Regions from separate parts of the Streptomyces sodiiphilus genome, predicted to be linked through region 3. Evidence: riboswitches for the same ligand, from Rfam matches in the RefSeq annotation. Region 3 holds a riboswitch; each other region holds the start of a gene.
What was found. Region 3 has a riboswitch for cyclic di-AMP ahead of ABD299_RS17700 (M23 family metallopeptidase). Riboswitches for the same ligand answer to the same signal wherever they lie in the genome.

Region 1 (4,391 bases), on a different contig from region 3:
CGGCGGGCGAGGGCGTGCACCGGGTGATCGTCGGGCAGCGGCTGGACCGTCTGCCCCTCCTCGTCCGCTCCCCGGCCGTCACCGGTCGCGGCGCTGTCGCCGGAGCGGTCGCCGCCCAGCGCGGACAGGCCGCCGAGCGCCAGCGCTCCGACCAGCACGACGACCAGTGCCATCACGGTGACCGAGCGCCTCCGCGAGGACGTGGAGGAGGAAGCGGAGGAGGGGGTGGGCATGTGTGAGAACTCCTGTGCGCGCCTGGGGTTCCGGGGCGTGGGGCGTGTCCCGCGCGACGGACGCGCGTCCGGCCGGGCTCACCGGTGCCTGCCGACCAGCATACGTGCCTGCGGACCGCCCGGGACGGACCAGTAACCTCCGCACCATGGACATTCTGATCGGCATCTTTCTCGCCCTGCACATCATCGGCATCGGCGCCCTGCTGGGCGGCTTCCTCGTCCAGATGAAGGCCATGCGCACCGGAGAGGCCCGCATCGTGCCCGCCATCCTGCACGGCGCGGGCACCATGCTGGTGACCGGGCTGATCCTGGTCGGGCTCAACGAGGCGGACGGGGCGGACCTCAACCACATCAAGATCACGGTGAAGCTCGTCGTGCTCGTGGCGCTGACCGCCCTGGCCTACCTCAAGCGCGACGACGAGCGCGTCCCGCCCGGTGTGTTCGGCACCATCGGCCTGCTGACGATCGCCAACATCTTCATCGCCACCCTGTGGTGAGCGCGCCCGCCGTCGCGGAGGACTGACGCGGAAGCCGCGCCCGGTGGGGACGGGCGCGGCTTCTCGCCGGGTGCGGGCCCGGAGGCCGGGTCCCGGCCCGTGCGGCGGGGTCAGCCGACCCGGTTGGCGCTGTGCCAGGGCATGTAGTCGATCGACTCGACCTTGACGACGTCACCGGGCTTGGGGGCGTGGATCATCTTGCCGTCGCCGATGTAGATCCCGACATGGCTGACGTCGGAGTAGAAGAAGACCAGGTCACCGGGCCGCAGATCGGCCCTGGCGACCTTGGTGCCGACGTTGACCTGGTCGAAGGTGACCCGCGGCAGCTCCACACCGGCCTGCCGCCAGGCGGCCTGCGTGAGCCCGGAGCAGTCGTAGGAGTTCGGGCCGGTGGCGCCCCACACGTAGGGCTTGCCGATCTGGGCCTCCGCGAAGGCGATCACCTGCTGGGCCCGGGTGCCGGTGGAGTCGCCGGGGGTTTCCGTGCCGCCCCCGGTACCGCCGCCCGTGCCGGTTCCCGATCCCTGGCCGGAGCCGTCCTCCCCGGCCTGCTCGCGCTCGGCCTGTTCCCGCTCGGCCTGCTCGCGCTCCTGGCGCTCCCGCTCCTCGCGCTCCTGGCGCTCCGCCTCGGCCCGCCGCTCGGCCTCTTCCTCCTCCAGCCGTTCGAGGCGCTCGAATTCCTTCTTCTCCTCGGCGGTGAGCTCGGCCAGCAGGGTGCGGGCGGCCCCGAGCTTGCCCTGGACCTCTTCCTTCTTCTCCCGCAGCTCGCGCTGCCGCTCCTCCAGCTCCTCCAGCGCCCCGGCCGCCGCCCGGCGCTGCTCGGCCGCCTCGGCCTGCCGCTGGGTGTAGTCGTCGAGGGCCCGGTGCTGGCGCTCGGTCATCCGCGACAGCGTGCGCCGGGTGTCGAAGTAGCTCTGCGGGTCGTCGGCGAGCAGCAGTGTCGCCGTCTCTCCCAGGCCGCCGGTGCGGTAGTGGGCCGCCGCGAACTGCCCGAGCTCGCGCCGGGCCTCGTTCACCTGCTCCGCGGCCTCGGCCGCCTTGTCCAGGAGCGCGTCGGCCTTCTCCTGCTGGGCGGTGACGGCCTCGTCGGCGGCGTTGTACTCCTGGGTCGCCGTGCCGGCCTGCCGGTACAGCGCGTCCACGCGCTCCTTGACGCCGGCGGCCCGCTCGGCGGCGGCGTCCGCCCGGTTCCGCTGCTCCTCGACCGCCGGGGAATCGTTGTCGTCGGCGTAGGCGTGCTGGCTCAGCAGGGTCGCCGAGGCGAGGGCCGCGGCGCCGACCCCCATGGCACCCCGTCGGGCGGCGGGCGAGTCGAACAGTCCGGTGCGCGGCTTGCGGTGGGAACCCAAGGCCGTCTCTCCTTCCGGGACCGCTGACCGGGTTAGCTGTCGGGCTCGGGCTTCGGAAGGCTGCCCTACGGGTCGCACCTCGCGATGCGGCCCGATTCGCCCCTGGGGGACGAGCCCCCACTGTCCCGGGGGACAGCGTGGGACCTGCCCGCCCGGCAACGGGCGGACGAGGGTGGGTCCCCGGCTCCGGCGCAGGCCGGACTAGGCGGAGGCGGCCCGTGCCGCCGGGTTCGACGGCAGTGGAGCGAGCCACCTGGCGCTGCACGCTAGCCACCCCCGGGCGGGTTTGGGAAGGGCGCTGTGCCAAATGCCCGAAACCAATTCGTTATCCGGACGCAGCGTCGCCGGGCGGTCGCACCCGGCGGCGGAAACGGAGCCTCCGGAACCCGTGTCCCGGGGTCAGGAGGCGCAGTGCCGCAGCCGGCGGCGTTCCCAGCGGTTGGGGTGGCGCACCTTCACGCCGCCCATGTCCGCCGCCCCGCTGATGTGCAGAACCGGGGCACCGGGCTGCCCCGGATCGGTGACCTTGTTGCTGACGCCGCCCATCCCGGGGTCGATGTCGTCCGTCCGTACCTCCCAGCCCTGCGGGACCACGACGACCACACCGCCCACCCCGGCGCTCACCCGCATCTCGATCAGGCGCCGGCCGCCCAGCTGCGCCTGGGTGAAGTCGAGCTTCGCGCCGCCCACCGAGCCGTGCACGACGATGCGGGAGGCCACCTGCCAGGCCCCATCCTTGGCGGCCCCGGCCCAGCCCGCCTTGATCACCAGCGGCTTCTCGTCCCCGGGGGCCGGCAGGCCGGGCAGCGCGGGCACGGCCCCGCCGGGGGCGGGCAGGTCGGCGGTGAGCGGTTCCAGTTCCCCGTAGGTCTTGGCGGTGAGCGCGCGCTCCAGTCTGCTCTCCAGCTCGTCCAGGTCCAGCCGGCCGTCGCCGGCTGCTTCCCGGAGCCGCTCGGCGACCGCCTCACGGTCCGCGTGCGAGGCACGCAGACCGGCGTAAGGGGGCTCGGCTCGGGCGGGGTCATGGGAGGGCTCGGTCATAGCCGGATTCTACGGAGGCCCGGGCCCGGGACCGACAGGGCGTTCTAGACTCGGTGCACAATGAGCAGCCTCTTCGACGACAGCGTTCTGGCCGACCTCGAACCCGCGGGTGAGGAGCCGCCTCCGCCCGGACCGGGCGAGGCCGAGCGGGAGGACGCCGACGCCCTCTTCGGCCGGCACTTCGCGGCGCCGCCGCGGGACGCGTACTACCGCAACGGCGCGCCCCGGCCGCCCGCCGACCCGGCGGCCCTGCTGGAGGGGCTGAACGAGCAGCAGCGGGCCGCGGTCACCCACAGCGGGGCGCCGCTGCTGATCGTCGCCGGGGCCGGGTCGGGCAAGACCCGGGTGCTCACCCACCGCATCGCGTACCTGCTGTCGGCCCGCGGGGCGCACCCCGGGCAGATCCTGGCGATCACCTTCACCAACAAGGCCGCGGGCGAGATGAAGGAGCGGGTCCAGGAGCTCGTCGGTCCCCGTGCGAGCGCCATGTGGGTGATGACGTTCCACAGCGCGTGTGTGCGCATCCTGCGCCGGGAGAGCAAGCGGCTCGGGTTCACCTCCAGCTTCTCGATCTACGACGCGGCCGACTCCAAGCGGCTGATGGCGCTGGTCTGCCGCGACCTGGACCTGGACCCCAAGCGCTTCCCGCCCAAGTCGTTCAGCGCGAAGATCTCGAACCTGAAGAACGAGCTGATCGACGCCGAGGACTTCGCGGCCCGGGCGCAGGACGGCTACGAGAAGACGGCCGCCGAGGCGTACACGCTCTACCAGTCGCGGCTGCGCGAGGCGAACGCGCTGGACTTCGACGACATCATCATGACCACGGTCCACCTGCTGCAGGCGTTCCCGGACGTCGCCGAGCACTACCGGCGGCGGTTCCGGCACGTGCTGGTCGACGAGTACCAGGACACCAACCACGCGCAGTACACCCTGGTCCGCGAGCTGGTGGGATCCGCCGGCTGGCAGGAGGAGGGCGCCGTCGAGCCCGCCGAGCTGTGCGTGGTGGGCGACGCCGACCAGTCGATCTACGCCTTCCGGGGCGCCACCATCCGCAACATCCTCCAGTTCGAGGAGGACTACCCGCAGGCCACCACCCTGCTGCTGGAGCAGAACTACCGCTCCACCCAGACGATTCTGTCCGCCGCCAACGCCGTGATCGAGCGCAACGAGAACCGGCGCCCGAAGAACCTGTGGACGCAGGAGGGCGACGGGGCGCGGATCACCGGCTACGTGGCGGACACCGAGCACGACGAGGCACAGTTCGTCGCCGA
Region 2 (4,391 bases), on a different contig from region 3:
GCCGATCCCTCGAAGGTGTAGACACCGTCGCTGTAGAACTCGGTGGCGGCCACGTCGAGCGCGAGCGCGATGTCCTGGCCGGGGGTGTAGCCGGCCTTCGTGATGGCCTCGACGATCAGGTCCAGCGCCTCGCGGTTGGAGCCCAGGTCGGGGGCGAAGCCGCCCTCGTCGCCCAGGCCGGTGGCCAGACCGCGCTCCTTCAGCACCGACTTGAGCGTGTGGTAGACCTCCGCGCCCCAGCGAACCGCCTCGGAGAAGGACTCCGCGCCGATCGGGGCGATCATGAACTCCTGGATGTCCACGTTGGAGTCCGCGTGCGAGCCGCCGTTGAGGATGTTCATCATCGGGACCGGCAGCAGGTGCGCGTTGGGGCCGCCCAGGTAGCGGAAGAGCGGGAGGTCGCGGGACTCGGACGCGGCGTGGGCCACGGCCAGCGACACGCCCAGGATGGCGTTGGCGCCCAGCGAGGACTTGTCCGGGGTGGCGTCCAGGTCGAACATCGCCTGGTCGATGAGGCGCTGCTCGGTGGCGTCGTACCCGACCAGCTCCGGGCCGATCTGCTCGATGACGGCCAGGACGGCCTTCTCCACGCCCTTGCCGAGGTAACGGGCCTTGTCACCGTCACGCAGTTCCAGGGCCTCGAAGGCACCGGTGGAGGCACCGGAGGGCACCGCGGCGCGGCCGGTGCTGCCGTCGTCGAGGCCGACCTCGACCTCGACCGTGGGGTTGCCTCGCGAGTCGAGGATCTCGCGGGCTACGACGACGTCGATGGACGGCACGAGCATCTCCTTCATAGGGGACGATTGCCGGCCCGGCCGGGCCGGGGAAGCGGTCTTCAGCCCCCTGAGCCTAACCGGCCGGGGGCGCGGAACGTCTCCTCAGCTCGCCCCGTGGACGGCGTCGGCCCGCATTCGCCCTGGTCGGAGCAGATGCCATCTTTTTGTTTACAAGGTGAAGAAAACCCGGTGGAGGGCACCGCGCCGTGGCGCGGGCCCTCCACCGGACGGGTCGCCGTGGCTCAGAGGGAGAGCTTCTGACCGGGGAAGATCAGGTCGGGGTCGCCACCGACCACGGACTTGTTGGCCTCGTACACCTGCTGCCAGGTGGTGCCGTGGGCATCGGCGATCCGGCCCAGGGTGTCGCCGGCCTCGACCACGTACTGCTGGCCGGCCTGACCCGACGGGGCCGGGGCCTGCTGCTTGGGCTGCGCCGGGGCCTGCTGCTGCTCGGGCTGCGCCGGGGCCGCCTGCTGCTGCGGCGCGGCACCGCCCTGACCGCTCCCGGCGTCCACATTGGCGGACGGGCCGCCGGCGGACAGCCCGGCCTTCTGGCCGCAGTGCGGCCAGGCGCCCGGGCCCTGCATGGCGAGCAGCTTCTCGGCGGTGGCGATCTGCTGGCCCTTGGTGGCCAGGTCGGCGCGCGAGGCGTACTGGGTGCCACCCGCGGCCTCCCAGCTGGACTGGGAGAACTGCAGGCCACCGTAGTAGCCATTGCCGGTGTTGATGGACCAGTTGCCGGTGGACTCGCACTGGGCGACGGCGTCCCAGGTCTCCACGGAGGCGGCCTGGGCGCTCTGCGCGCCCACGATCGGAAGTGCGACGACTGCGCCGGTCACTCCGGCCGCGACGGCCACACGGGCCGGCTTGGACGGACGGCGGTGGCGACCCTTGCCCGAAAAGAGCATGACGCTCCTTCTCACCGACGCCTGCGAGGTGAGCTGTCGGGTTCGGGTGTGAGCTACCCGGCCGGACGGAACGTTTCTCCTGCTCCGGCTTCACCCCAAGCCGTTCCGGACAGCGATGCCCGGACCGGCACTTACCTGGGTCCCCCGCTCCTGCCTGCGGTGGTGCACGACGGACTTCCGGGGCCGGCGGCAGGATTCGGCGTTTCGACCCTCGGTGCCCGCATTGGCGGGCAGAGGGACAGTAGGCACACCGCGCCTAACGATTCAAGAACGATGAAGATCACCGACACGCCGCTGCTTGACTGGAACGATCACATGTCTTCGCAGGTCAAGGACTAAACGGACAGTGCGGACCACCCGGACAGTCTCATGGAAGTTCGAGAGGATGGTCACACTTACGCGAGAGGGAAATCCCTCCGGTGGCTCACGGCCTAACGCGCCATGACGTCCAAGTCCAGCTCCTGACCCGGGAGGATATGGTCTGGATTGTCACCGATGACCGATTCGTTCAGCTCATAGAGGGCAGGCCAGCCGCCCGGGACCGCCTGCCGGTCCGCGATCAGGGACAGCGAGTCGCCGGCCCGGACCTCGTAGGCGTCGGCGGCCTGCTCCCGGGACCGGCCACGGTCCGCGTGGCGCCCCGATCCGGCCTCCTGGGCACGCTCGTCCTCCTGCGGGTCCGGCAGGCCACGGTGCTTGCCGCCCGGGGCCTCCTGACCCCGTTCCCCGGCGCCGGCCTCTTCTCCGGCCCACGCCTCCCCCTCGCGCTCCTCGGGGGCCTCGCCCGTCGAGCCGCCGGTCCGGCCGTCCCGCGCGCCGCCGGCTCCGGCGCCGGCGCGCTGCCGGTCCGCCGAGTCTCCGGCCTCGGCCCCCTCCGGCGTCTCCCCGGCGCCGGAGCCGGCCCGCTCCCGGCCGTTCCCCTGGCCACCCTCGTGCCCGGTCGCGCCGGTCCGCTCTCCCGGCTCGCGCCCGGTGCCGTCGGCCTCATCCGCGCCCGGCTCCCGGCTCTCCTTCCCGCCTTCCCCTCCGGCGGCCTTGCGCGATTCCTGCCACAGGCCCGTGGTGACCGCGCAGGTAGGAAAGGCCTGCGGGCCCTGGGCGGCGAGAATGCGCTCGGCCACGGTGATCTGCTGACTGCGGCTGGCGAGGTCGGGGCGCTCGGCGAAGTCCAGACCGCCGAACTCCTCCCACATTCCCAGCGTCAACTGCAGGCCGCCGTAGTACCCGTTGCCGGTGTCGGCGCTCCACACGCCGTCACTTTCGCAGTCGGCGACCAGATCCCAGGTCTCCCCGGTGACCGCCTGGGCGGCACCCGCCCCCAGCAGTGGCATCGCGAGGCCGGCGCCGGTGACGCCTGCTGCGACGACAAAAGCGGGAGCCTGGCGAGGGCGACGGTGACGGCCGTTCCCGGAGAGCATGTGCGGACCTCTCATGCGAACAACGTTGCGGTTGAGGGCAGAACCTAGCCCGTTTCGCGGCCCCATCACAAGTCGGTCCCACCGATATCACGCGGAGATCACACTACTGACTTTGCGTCACCTTCGCCGGGTCGAATTCCACCGGAAGTGACCGGAGTCCACGCATGATCAGACCGCCACGCCACCGCAGATCGCCGGGATCCACCGCAAGCCGGACACCGGGCAATCGCCGCAGCAGCGTGGCAATCGCCGTCTTCCCTTCCAGCCGGGCCAAGGGGGCGCCGAGGCAGTAATGGATTCCGTGCCCGTACCCCAGATGCGGATTGTCCCGCCGCGTCAGATCCAGCCGGTCCGGGTCGGCGAACCGGTCCGGGTCCCGGTCCGCCGACGCCAGCACCACCAGCACCGGGTCCCCCGGCTCGATGCGGCACCCGCCCAGGACCAGCGGCTGGGTCGCGAACCGCCAGGTCGCCAGCTCCACCGGGCCGTCGAACCGCAGCAGCTCCTCCACCGCGGCCGACAGCACACGGTCGTCCCCCGCCTCCAGCGAGCGCTCCAGCAGCTCCCGCTGGGCGGGGTTCCGGAACAGCGCGTGCAGCCCGTTGCCGATGAGATTCACGGTGGTCTCAAAACCGGCAAAAAGGAGAATGAAGGCCATCGCCGCGGCCTCCTCCCCGGTGAGATGCTCACCGTGATCCGAGGCCCGGATCAGGGCGGTGATGAGGTCATCACCCGGATTCTTCCGCTTGCGCTGGATCAGCTCCCCCAGATATCCGCGCATCCGCTTCACCGAGCGCCCCACTCCGCCACGTTTGCCGGAAGTGTGCAGCATCATTCCCGCCCAGTCACGGAAATCGTCCTGATCCTCCGCCGGGACCCCCAGCAGATCGCAGATCGCGTAGATCGGCAGCGGAAAGGCATAGGAATCGATGAGATCCGCCCTCCCCCGCTCCGCGCCCGACTGCCCGGCCAGCATGTCGTCGATCAGCCGGTCGGCGAGCTCCTGCACCCGCGGGGCGAAGGCCGCCACCCCGCGGGGCGTGAACGCCTTGGACACCAGCCGGCGCAGCCGGGTGTGATCCGGCGGGTCGATGTTCAGCAGGTGCGTCATGAGGTTCGCGCCCCGCTCACCCGGGATGCCCACCCGTCCCCGGCCGTGCGCGGCCGCGCTGTGCCGCTCCGGATTCTTGCTCAGCCGCTGGTCCGCCAGCGCCTGGCGGGCGTCCGCGTACCGCGTCACCAGCCACGCCGACACCCCGCTCGGGAGCACCGCCCGGTGCACCGGCGCG
Region 3 (4,391 bases):
CACCGGCCGCCGGCGAGGCGGCCGGCGGCGTCACCGTCGGCATCGTCATGGGATCGGACTCGGACTGGCCGGTCATGTCGGCCGCCGCCGAGGCACTGGCCGAGTTCGGTATCGGCCACGAGGTGGACGTCGTCTCCGCCCACCGGATGCCGCGCGAGATGGTCGACTACGGCGAGCGGGCGGCCGGCCGCGGACTGAAGGTCATCATCGCCGGGGCCGGGGGCGCCGCCCACCTGCCCGGCATGCTGGCGTCCGTGACCCCCCTCCCGGTCATCGGGGTCCCCGTCCCCCTGAAGTACCTGGACGGCATGGACTCGCTGCTGTCCATCGTCCAGATGCCCGCCGGGGTGCCGGTGGCCACCGTGTCGGTGGCCGGGGCCCGCAACGCCGGGCTGCTGGCGGCCCGGATGCTGGCCGCCCACGACCCCCGGCTGCTGGAGCGGATGCGCAGGTTCCAGGACGACCTCAACGCCCAGGCCACCGAGAAGGGCCGGCGGCTGCGCGCCCTGCACGCCGGCGACGACGCCGCGCGGGGGGACGCGTGAGCGCCCCCGCCCGCCGGGAGCGGGACCTCGCCCGGGCCCGTGAGCTGCTGGCCGCCCATCCCGTGGTGGACGGGCACAACGACCTGCCGTGGGCGCTGCGCGAACAGACCGGCTACGACCTGGACCGGCGGGACATCGCCGCCGACCAGAGCGCCCACCTGCACACCGACATCCCGCGCCTGCGGGCCGGCGGGGTGGGGGCGCAGTTCTGGTCGGTGTACGTGCGCACCGACCTCACCGGTGACGCCGCCGTCAGCTCCTGCCTGGAGCAGATCGACGTCGTCGGGCAGCTGCTGGACCGCTACCCGGACCACCTGCGGCGGGCGCTGACCGCCGACGACATGGAGGCGGCACGCGCCGAGGGCCGCATCGCCTCGCTGATGGGCGCCGAGGGCGGGCATTCCATCAACAACTCGCCGGCCACGCTGCGGGCGCTGTACCGCCTGGGCGTCCGGTACATGACGCTGACCCACAACGACACGATCGACTGGGCGGACTCGGCCACCGACGAGCCCCGGCACGGCGGCCTGTCGGAATTCGGCGAGGACATCGTGCGGGAGATGAACCGGCTCGGCATGCTGGTCGATCTCTCCCACGTGGCGGACACCACGATGCGGGACGCGCTGCGGGTGAGCGAAGCCCCGGTGATCTTCTCGCACTCCTCGGCCCGGGCGGTCTGCGACCATCCGCGCAACATCCCCGACGACGTCCTGGAGCGGCTGCCCGCCAACGGCGGGGTCGCGATGGCGACGTTCGTCCCGAAATTCGTGCTGCCCGAGGCCGTCGCCTGGACCAGGGCGGCGGACGCGGCCCTGGCCGAGCGTGGCTTCCACCCGCTGGACGGCTCCGGGGAGGCCCGCGCGGTGCAGCGCGCGTTCGAGCGGGAACATCCCCGGCCGGTGGCCACCGAGGCCACCGTCGCCGACCATCTGGACCACATGCGTGAGGTGGCCGGCATCGACCACATCGGCATCGGCGGGGACTTCGACGGCACCGCCTTCCTGCCCTCCGGGCTGGAGTCGGTGGCCGGCTACCCGAACCTGATCGCCGAGCTGCTGCGGCGCGGCTGGTCCGAGTCCGACCTGGCGAAGCTCACCTGGCACAACGCTGTCCGGGTGCTGCGGGACGCCGAGGCGGTGGCGGCGGATCCCGCGCAGCGCGCCCGTCCCCTGATGGCCTTCCCCGTCTCCGGCCCCGCCCACTGACCGGCGGCCCCTTTCGGGCCGCCGGGGCCGAGTCGAGGATCAAAACGGGCATCAGCGCCCATCTCGTGTGATAAGGCTTCAGCTTTTCGGCGGCCAGTGACCGACGTCACGGTGTAAACCGGGTGTCATGCCCTGGTGGGTGGGACATGACATGTCCCGTAAGGCGACTTCGCAGGCCGGGCCGCAAGTTGACGGTGTGTCGCGATGATGTCGCGCGGCTGCAGGTGGTGTCCCGAATGCGCTCGGTGACCGAAATGGCGGGGGAGTATTTCCGATCATGATCAGACTGTGCCCGCTTTCTTGTGTTGTCCCGATTGTTGTGCTTAACGTGCATGCCGTCGCCGCGCCTCCGCGGCGGCCCGCCACCGGACGCCGAATCCTGTCACCGGGTGGGGGACGCATGAGCACTTCCGTATGACAGGAGCGGGGGACCCACTTTCTGCCGGACGGCGCGGTCACGCGCGTACCGGCTCGGGGTGAAGCCGCCTGCCGGATCCGACGCCTTGCGCCGGGTCCGTCTGCGGCCGGGCACCTTTCCGGCCCGAACCCGACAGCTCACCTCGCAGGCGTCGGAGAGGAGCACACCTATGTCCGCACGCGGACGTCACCGTCGCCCCCGGGCGCGTCGCATATCCCGCATTTCCCTGATGCTCACCGCCGGCGGCGCCGGCGTGGCGCTTCCGCTGGTGGCCGCCGGCCAGGCGAACGCCGCCCCCGCCGTGGCCCCCGCCGCGGCGTTCGGCTCCGGTCCGGTGGTCTCCGCCGCGGCTCCGCAGGCCGCCGCGCCCCAGACCTTCGTGCAGACCGCCGCCCCCTCCACCGTCGCCGAGGAGAGCGGTTCCTACACCGTCGTCAGCGGGGACACCCTCTTCGGCATCGCCACCGCTCAGGAGGTCGAGGGCGGCTGGCAGGGCCTGTACGAGAGCAACCGCGAGGTCATCGGGGGCAACCCCGACCTGATCCACCCCGGCCAGGAGCTGTCCCTGGACGGCCAGGCGGTGCTGCCGCGGCAGAAGGCCGCGCCGAAGACCGAGCACAAGGCGAAGCCGAAGCACGCCAAGCCGAAGGCCGAGTCGAAGCCCGCGCCCAAGGCCGAGCCGAAGGCGGAGCAGCAGGAGAAGCCCGCGGCCTCCGCGCAGTCCTCGGCGCAGTCCTCCGCCGGCAGCGCGGCCGCCCCGGCGGCCCCCGCCGCCCCGGCCGCCACCGGCTTCACCGCCCCGGTCGCCGCCTCGCCGAGCACCGCCTACGGGGCCACCGGCTCGCTGTGGTCCAGCGGCTACCACACCGGCGTGGACTTCTCCGCTCCCTCCGGTGCCCAGGTGAAGGCCGTCACCAACGGCACGGTCGTCTCGGCCGGCTGGGGCGGTGCGTACGGCAACGAGGTCGTCATCCGGCACAACGACGGCCGCTACAGCCAGTACGCCCACCTGTCGGCGATCTCGGTCTCCGCCGGCCAGTCGGTCTCGGCCGGCCAGCAGATCGGTCTGGTCGGCTCGACCGGCAACAGCACGGGCCCGCACCTGCACTTCGAGGTGCGCACCGGCTCCGGCTACGGTTCGGACATCGACCCGCTGGCCTACCTGCGGGCCAACGGGGTCAGCATCTGACCTGACGGCGCCACGCGTCCTACGGGCCCTTCCCCGCCGCACGACGGGGAAGGGCCCGTAGGCCGTCCGGAGTGTCAGAACATGCGAGACAGTAACGCATACTGTCAGATCTTCATATGAATAATGCGTTTGCCGCACCCGCCCGCATCACACGGACAATCCTCCTCGTGCTCCTCGTGGCCCTGCTCCCTGTCACGGCCTGCACCGGCCACTCCGGTGCCGGCACCGGAGCCGGCGGTGCTCCACCCGGCGACGACCCGCCCCCCGTCGTGGAACCCAGGGAGTTCACCCTGGTCGCGACCGGCGACATCCTCCTGCACGAGCGGCTGTGGAACCAGGCCCGCGACGACGCCGCCCAATCCGGCGCGGGCCCCGAGGACTTCGCCCCGCAGCTCGCCAGGATCGCCCCTGTCGTCTCGGGCGCCGGCCTGGCCGTCTGTCACCTGGAGACCCCCCTCGCCCCCGAGGGCGGCCCCTACCGCGGCTACCCCATGTTCTCCGGCCCGCCCACCATCGTCCCCGCCCTCGTGAGCACCGGCTACGACGCCTGCACCACCGCCTCCAACCACACCTTCGACGCCGGGGCCGAAGGCGTGGACCGCACCCTGGACCTCCTGGACTCCGCCGGCCTCGCCCACGCCGGCTCCGCCCGCAGCCCTGAGGAGGCGGAACGGACCACCCTGATCGAGGCGGACACCCCGGCGGGGCCGGTCACCGTCGCACTCCTCTCCTACACCTACGGCTTCAACGGCATCCCGCACCCCGGCGGGGACGCCTGGCGCGGCAACCTCATCGACGAGGACCGCATCCTGACCGACGCCGCCCGTGCCCGGAAGGAGGGAGCGGAGTTCGTGGTCGCCGCGATGCACTGGGGCGACGAGTACCGGCACGAGCCGAACCAGGACCAGCTGGAGACCGCCCCGCGCCTGCTGGCCTCCCCCGACATCGACCTGCTGCTCGGCCACCACGCCCACGTCGTCCAGCCCGTCGAGCACATCGGCGGCAAGTGGGTCGTCTACGGCCTGGGCAACCTG

Region 1: linked by a shared signal. The riboswitch ahead of ABD299_RS15870 (C40 family peptidase) and the one ahead of ABD299_RS17700 (M23 family metallopeptidase) in region 3 are both predicted to bind cyclic di-AMP.
Region 2: linked by a shared signal. The riboswitch ahead of ABD299_RS12715 (LysM peptidoglycan-binding domain-containing protein) and the one ahead of ABD299_RS17700 (M23 family metallopeptidase) in region 3 are both predicted to bind cyclic di-AMP.

The regions. Positions count from the first base shown of each region.
Region 1 covers NZ_BAAAMJ010000031.1:54,290-58,680, forward strand. Annotated here, with positions in the region: gene ABD299_RS15860 (DsbA family protein) at 1-233, opposite strand, end outside; gene ABD299_RS15865 (hypothetical protein) at 380-730, shown strand; gene ABD299_RS15870 (C40 family peptidase) at 841-2,079, opposite strand; cyclic di-AMP (ydaO/yuaA leader) riboswitch at 2,086-2,227, opposite strand; gene ABD299_RS15875 (DUF1707 SHOCT-like domain-containing protein) at 2,479-3,120, opposite strand; gene pcrA (DNA helicase PcrA) at 3,181-4,391, shown strand, end outside.
Region 2 covers NZ_BAAAMJ010000026.1:137,222-141,612, reverse strand. Annotated here, with positions in the region: gene eno (phosphopyruvate hydratase) at 1-779, opposite strand, end outside; gene ABD299_RS12715 (LysM peptidoglycan-binding domain-containing protein) at 1,019-1,684, opposite strand; cyclic di-AMP (ydaO/yuaA leader) riboswitch at 1,688-1,896, opposite strand; gene ABD299_RS12710 (transglycosylase family protein) at 2,116-3,117, opposite strand; gene ABD299_RS12705 (cytochrome P450 family protein) at 3,206-4,391, opposite strand, start outside.
Region 3 covers NZ_BAAAMJ010000034.1:41,663-46,053, reverse strand. Annotated here, with positions in the region: gene purE (5-(carboxyamino)imidazole ribonucleotide mutase) at 1-545, shown strand, start outside; gene ABD299_RS17705 (dipeptidase) at 542-1,750, shown strand; cyclic di-AMP (ydaO/yuaA leader) riboswitch at 2,111-2,334, shown strand; gene ABD299_RS17700 (M23 family metallopeptidase) at 2,398-3,357, shown strand; gene ABD299_RS17695 (CapA family protein) at 3,525-4,391, shown strand, end outside.